Regions from separate parts of the Marinobacter shunpengi genome, predicted to be linked through region 3. Evidence: predicted binding sites of a transcription regulator. Region 3 holds the regulator's gene; each other region holds the start of a gene.
The links. Region 3 encodes LexA, which represses DNA repair genes until DNA is damaged. Its sites were predicted from a motif close to CTGTNTNNNNANACAG; they were not measured.
Positions count from the first base shown of each region.

Region 1 (2,270 bases), on a different contig from region 3:
TGGGGGTTGGTCACCGCCTGACGCTTGGCGGACTGGCCAACCAGCGTTTCACCATCGTCGGTGTACGCGATGATGGAAGGCGTGGTGCGATCGCCCTCTGCGTTCTCGATCACCTTGACCTTGTCACCATCCATGATGGCAACACAGGAGTTGGTCGTGCCCAGGTCGATACCGATAATCTTGCTCATGAAATCACTCCAGTTAGCTATTCAGTCCGGATGCTGCCTGATCCGGATTTACCTGATTCTTTTCCGGCCCACCAGGGACCGCGTCTTGACTGTTACCTGCCTATATTGGCTCCGACGCCGACTTTTCAAGCCTGCTCATCGATTTTTGGCGCATCTTCGGCCTTGGCGACCACCACCATGGCCGGACGCACCAGACGCTCGTTCAGCGTGTAACCCTTCTGCACCACGGCCACCACGGAATTGGGCTCGGCGTCCGGCGCCGGCACCATGGACATGGCCTCGTGCAATTGCGGGTCAAAGGGTTCGCCCACGGGGTTCAACTGCTGCACGTTGAACTTGCCCAGACTCTTCAGGAACAGGTCCAGGGTCATTTCCACCCCTTCCCGGATGGACGTGACAACGTCATCGGAATCCTGCTGTCCCTCTGTGCTCTCAACGGCCTTTTCAAGGCTGTCGGCCACCGGCAGCAGCTCCTTGACGAACTTTTCAAGGGCAAACTTATGGGCCTTCTCCACGTCGATCTCCGCCCGGCGGCGCACGTTCTGCATTTCCGCCTGACTCCTGAGCACCTGGTCCTTCAGCTCCTGGACGCGGGTCTCCATGGAATCGGCGTCCTCCTCCGGTGAGGAGGTCTCACCCGGCTGCTGCTCGGACACCGGCTCACCGGCCCGCTCCTCCGCTTTCAGCTCTTCATCGACATTTTCATTGCGATTTTCGTCAGCGCTCATCAGCTACTCCCGGTTATGCCTGTGCGCGGCTCGCCGCGCCTTTATCCAATGATGGTAAAAACTTGCCATCGGATATGGGGCCCAAATAAGCGCTTTCAACCATGAGCATTTCACAGAATTCGCCACACTGGATTTGCATACAGCAATTTTGCTGTATATATTCACAGTCACTGTATGCCTAAACAGTGTTCGTGACTCAGGGAGACACCACATGCTGACTCAACTCACGGTTTCCAATTACGCCATTGCCGAACGCGTCGAACTCCAGTTCCAGAAGGGCATGACCGCCCTCACCGGAGAGACCGGCGCCGGCAAGTCCATTGTGCTGGACGCACTCGGGCTGGCCATGGGAGGCCGTGGCGATGCCAGTGCTGTTCGCCATGGCGCCAAGCGGGCGGATATTACCGCCACCTTCGACATCGCCCGGATCCCTGAAGCCCGGGAATGGCTGGAGGAACAGGACCTGGATGACGGCAACGACTGCATCCTGCGACGGGTGATCGGCCGGGATGGCCGTTCCCGCGCCTACATCAACGGCCAGCCCTGCCCGCTGAACCAGTTGAAGGACCTGGGCGCCACGCTAATGGATATCCACAGCCAGCACCAGCACCAGTCTCTCCTGAAGAAGGACACCCACCGTCGCCTGCTGGACGAATTCTCCGGCTCCGAAGACCTTGCCATCAAGACCCGCCTGGCCTGGAAACAGTGGCACCAGGCCCGGGAACGGCTGACCAGCCGTCAACAGAATGCGGATGAAACCGAGGCCCGGTTGCAGCTCCTGCGCTACCAGGTCGAAGAACTGGACCGCCTGGCCCTCGAGGAAGACGAGCAGACGCGCCTTGAGCAGGAACAGGAACAGCTCAGCCACGCGGAAACCGTCCGCCAGCACAGCCACCATGCCGCCATGTTGTGCTCCGAGGATGAAACCAGCGCCGCCGACATGGTTCGCCAGGCCCTGCAGCAACTTGAGCAACTGCCGGTCCAGGTACCGGCCCTGGCTGACACCATCCAGATGCTCAATGAAGCCCAGATCCAGTTGTCGGAGGCCGGCAACAACCTGGTCCATTTCGTGGAGGATTACGAGGCGGATCCGGAGCGCCTGCAGGAAGTGGAGGATCGCCTCAGCGCTATTTACCAACTGGCCCGGAAGCACCGCATCCAACCGGAGGAACTGCCGGAGCTGCACCAGCGACTGGGCGAGGAACTGGCCGAACTTGATGGCAGCGAAGGCAGCCTGGAACAACTGGAGGCCGATGTGGAGAACTATCGCAAGGCCTACCAGACGGTGGCCGACAAACTGTCCAAGGCCCGGCGCGAGGGGGCGGCCACACTGGACCAGCGCGTGGGCCAGGAA
Region 1 is NZ_JBJJLA010000017.1:113,657-115,926, reverse strand. It holds gene dnaK (molecular chaperone DnaK) at 1-188, opposite strand, end outside; gene grpE (nucleotide exchange factor GrpE) at 314-916, opposite strand; gene recN (DNA repair protein RecN) at 1,128-2,270, shown strand, end outside.
Region 1: recN (DNA repair protein RecN) is a predicted target of LexA. The motif match lies at 1,068-1,083, and genes of this name have one in related genera.

Region 2 (2,270 bases), on a different contig from region 3:
TCCGCCGGGCGCAGTCGCTGGATCTCTTCCTGCAGGGCGTCGGTGCCCTCGATCTCCGAGACGGCGAAGCGGCCACTGGAAATGTCCAGGGTGGCAATGCCAAACCCTTCCCGGTGATGGAAGATGGACAGCAACAGGTTGTCGCGGCGGTCTTCCAGGAAGGCCTCGTCGCTGAGGGTGCCCGGGGTAATGATGCGCACCACCTTGCGCTCCACCGGGCCCTTGGCGGTAGCCGGGTCGCCGATCTGCTCACAGATGGCGATGGACTGGCCGGCGCGAACCAGGCGGGCGATGTAGTTCTCGGCAGCATGGTAGGGCACTCCCGCCATGGGAATCGGGTTGCCGCCGGACTGGCCCCGGGCAGTCAGGGTGATATCGATCAGTTCAGCGGTCTTTTTGGCGTCATCATAGAACAGCTCGTAGAAATCCCCCATACGGTAGAACAGCAGTTCATTGGGGTGCTCCCCCTTGATCTTCAGGTACTGGCGGATCATGGGGGTGTGCCTGGAAAGGTCGTTCTGTGCTGCCGACATGTAATGTGCGCCCAGTTGGTGGAGTCTGAGAAATCCCGGTGTAGAATCGGCTAAAAGCCGGTGCCCCGAAGACTGCGTGATAGCGAACCACACCGTAGCGATATTGTTGCTCGCAGACAGGGCCACCGGATTGTAAGAAAATATGACGCTGGATGAAACGAGGAGGCTGCGGATGTTGAAAGACTCGACCATGGAGCAGGCGGCCAACCACCTGGGTGACCTCCTTTCCCTGCGGGGGCAGACCATGGTGACGGCGGAGAGTTGTACCGGTGGCTGGATCGTAAAGGCCCTGACCGACCGGCCAGGCTCGTCGGACTATGTCCTCGGTGGCCTGGTGACCTACAGCAACGGCATGAAACGTGAGCTGTTGCACGTTTCAGCCGAAAACCTGGAACAGCATGGCGCCGTCAGCGAGCCGGTGGTACGGCAGATGGTGGCGGGTGCGGTAAAGGCGACCGGTGCGGATTTTGCCATTGCCACCAGTGGCGTGGCGGGTCCTGGCGGGGGCAGCGAGGGCAAGCCGGTGGGCACGGTCTGGTTCGCCTGGGGGGCGCCGACCAGTGGTATCGTGGCGCATCGTTGCCACTTCGACGGTGACCGCGATGCGGTCCGGCGGCAGAGCGTGGTCTATGCGTTGCAGGGGCTGACGGATTACGTCCAGACGCTCTGATCCGGCGTTGCACACGACCCTGCAAAGGGGATTTTCTGAATGGGGTTGGTCTGGGATCAGGACTGTGGTTTAATACTGTTCAAGTATACAGTAAAGTGGTCCGGGACAGTCGGAAACATTGAGGGTTTGCACTGATGGAAGACAATCGCAACAAAGCACTGAACGCGGCACTGAGCCAGATTGAACGCCAGTTCGGCAAGGGCGCCGTCATGAAAATGGGCGACCAGCCCCGGGAAGCCATTCCGGCGGTTTCCACCGGCTCACTTGGCCTGGACGTGGCCCTGGGTATCGGCGGCTTGCCCTATGGCCGGATCTGTGAAATCTATGGCCCGGAAAGCTCCGGTAAAACCACCCTGACCCTCCAGGTGATCGCCGAAGCCCAGAAAGATGATAAAACCTGTGCCTTCATCGACGCAGAGCATGCTCTGGACCCGGTTTACGCCGAAAAGCTCGGTGTGAATGTGGACGATCTGCTGGTATCCCAGCCGGATACCGGTGAGCAGGCACTGGAAATTGCCGACATGCTGGTGCGTTCGAACGCGGTAGACGTCATCATCGTCGATTCCGTTGCGGCGCTGACTCCGAAAGCGGAAATCGAAGGGGAAATGGGCGACAGCCATGTGGGTCTGCAGGCTCGTCTGATGTCCCAGGCCCTGCGCAAGCTTACCGGCAACGTCAAACACGCCAACTGTCTGCTGGTATTCATCAACCAGATCCGTATGAAGATCGGCGTGATGTTTGGCAGCCCGGAGACCACCACCGGCGGTAACGCCCTCAAGTTCTATTCCTCAGTGCGCCTGGATATCCGCCGCATCGGCTCCGTCAAGGAAGGTGACGAGGTGGTGGGTAACGACACCCGGGTCAAGGTGGTGAAGAACAAGGTATCGCCGCCGTTCAAGCAGGCCGAGTTCCAGATCATGTACGGCAAGGGTATTTACCACATGGCGGAAGTGGTGGACATGGGAGTCAAGGAAGGGTTCGTGGACAAGTCCGGTGCCTGGTACGCCTACAAGGGCGACAAGATCGGCCAGGGCAAGGCTAATGCCGCCAAGTTCCTGGAGGAGAAT
Region 2 is NZ_JBJJLA010000010.1:177,409-179,678, reverse strand. It holds gene mutS (DNA mismatch repair protein MutS) at 1-533, opposite strand, end outside; gene ACJO3T_RS05390 (CinA family protein) at 706-1,203, shown strand; gene recA (recombinase RecA) at 1,338-2,270, shown strand, end outside.
Region 2: recA (recombinase RecA) is a predicted target of LexA. The motif match lies at 1,279-1,294, and genes of this name have one in related genera.

Region 3 (2,270 bases):
ATCCAGGCGGTGGGGCAGATCAACGACGCCGTCGAGTGGGAGGATGCCGATCCGGAAGATTTCGAGCCTCACGCTCACCACACCCTTCACTGAATGGCAGGCGCCCGGGCACTGTCGGGCTAACCCCTGACACCCCGAGCCAAGCTGCTTCCCGCAACGCAACGGCTACCGGGTCCGGAGGATGACTCCATGGCTCTGCCCCTGCGCTGACGCTCGCTCCAGGGCGCCGAAATCACGGCTGGACAATCGGCTGGTCCACATCACCACGGCATGGCAGGTGCCGGCGCCCAGAGCCCGCTCCGCCAGCTCAAAGGCTGAATAGTCACGGGTGGACCTCAGAACCAGCAACTCACTGGCGACAATGCCATGCATGGTCTGCCACTTGCTGACCAGCTCCTGAGGCGGATCGATCCAGGCCAGCCACCGGCGCTCCTGGTTCAGTTGCGTCAACATCGGCAGCAGCAACTGGAAATTCTCCACCTGCCCCGGTGGCAGGATGACCTCCGTCACATTCGCCCGGGACGCACCGGTTTCCGGCACCTCGCTGGCCCCTCCGGCCCGGACCGGATCGGAGGGCACCGGTGATGCCCCGGCATGCAACCGCCGGGGCCGCGCCGCCGCCTGCGGCGCTACTGCGCCGGTAACAGGTATAGCAGCCGTATTCATGCTCAAACCCAACTGTTCCATGAGATCCTCCCGGATTCGTTGCAGCCCCTGCCCGGGACCACTTGATAAACTTCTAGTGCAGGTCGGAACGGCGGATGACGCCGACCCCGAGCCCTTCAATCACCAACTCCTGCTCACGCAGGTCCACCACTATCGGTTCGAATTCATCGTTTTCGGCGATGAGCAGCACCTGGGCACCTTCGCGGCGGAAACGCTTGACCGTCACCTCTTCCCCCACCCGGGCGACCACCACCTGGCCGTTGTGGACATCCTGGGTGCGATGTACCGCCAGCAGGTCGCCGTCCAGGATGCCGATATCCTTCATGCTCATGCCCCTGACCCGCAGCAGGTAGTCCGCTGACGGATGGAAGAACTCCGGCTGCAGGGTGCAGTAGTCCTCGATGTTCTCCTGGGCAAGGATCGGATTACCCGCCGCCACCTGGCCGACCACCGGCAGGCCGGGGTTTTCCTCCTCCTCGGGCAGGCGGATACCACGGCTGGTGCCGGGCACCATCTCGATCGCGCCCTTGCGGGCCAGCGCCCGCAAATGTTCCTCGGCGGCGTTGGCGGAACGGAAACCCAGTTCCAGGGCAATTTCCGCCCGGGTCGGCGGATAGCCGGTCTCATCCACGTAGCGGCGAATGATGTCCAGTACCTGGCTCTGTCTTGCAGTCAGTTTCATGGCGTTTTCTCTCCTGTGGCAGTTCCCTGCCCCGGCCTTCCTCCGGCACAATGGCTGGACTGCTGTCCGCCGATGCTGGGGTTATATACAGTAACTCAGACTTTATACAGTATTTTATCCAGTGTAAACCCCTGTATGCTCGAAGTCGGCATGTCCGTCACGGCGAGACGTCTTTCAACGCAACAGTCCATCCCGGCCACCGGGATGGACAGGCACACCACAGTCAACCCGAACCGGGGAGCAACGCCCATGGCCAGTCGCTGCAGGATGCCCGACGTGATGACCACGCGGGACGGAAAGCCAAGAAGTGTGGGAGTGGAGATCGAAATCTCGGGCCTGGGCTACGAGAAACTGGTAGCCCTGGCCGCGGAAATTCTGGACGGAACCGCCAGCAACAGTGGCCGGTATGTAAGCAAGGTGGACACCCCCCTGGGGGAGTTCACCGTTGAACTGGATTCCGACCCCATCAAGGAGCTGGACCTGCGGGATGAGCGGGTGCCGGAATCCCTGCGGGAGCTCGGCGGCCATGCCATGGAAATGATCGACTACGCGGCTGAGCGCCTGGTACCCCTGGAAATTGTCTCGCCGCCGGTGCCCTTTGACCAGCTCGATACCATTGAGAGGCTGTCGGACCGGTTGCGGGAAGCCGGCGCTGTCGGCAGCCGGGAGGCCATACTCTACGCCTTCGGTCTCCAGCTCAACCCCGAGCTGCCGAACCTGGATGCGGATACCCTGCGCCGCTACCTGCAGACATTCGCCGCCCTCTACGACTGGCTCAAGGGCCGCCACCAACTGGATTTCAGCCGCAAGCTCACCAACTATATCGAACCCTGGGCCGGCAGTTATGTGGACCGCCTGATTGCGGAGGACTACGCCCCGGACCTCGAGGGCCTGATGCGTGACTACCTGGAAGACAACCCCA
Region 3 is NZ_JBJJLA010000015.1:412,702-414,971, forward strand. It holds gene ACJO3T_RS09910 (hypothetical protein) at 1-93, shown strand, start outside; gene ACJO3T_RS09915 (cell division inhibitor SulA) at 166-687, opposite strand; gene lexA (transcriptional repressor LexA) at 740-1,348, opposite strand; gene ACJO3T_RS09925 (amidoligase family protein) at 1,598-2,270, shown strand, end outside.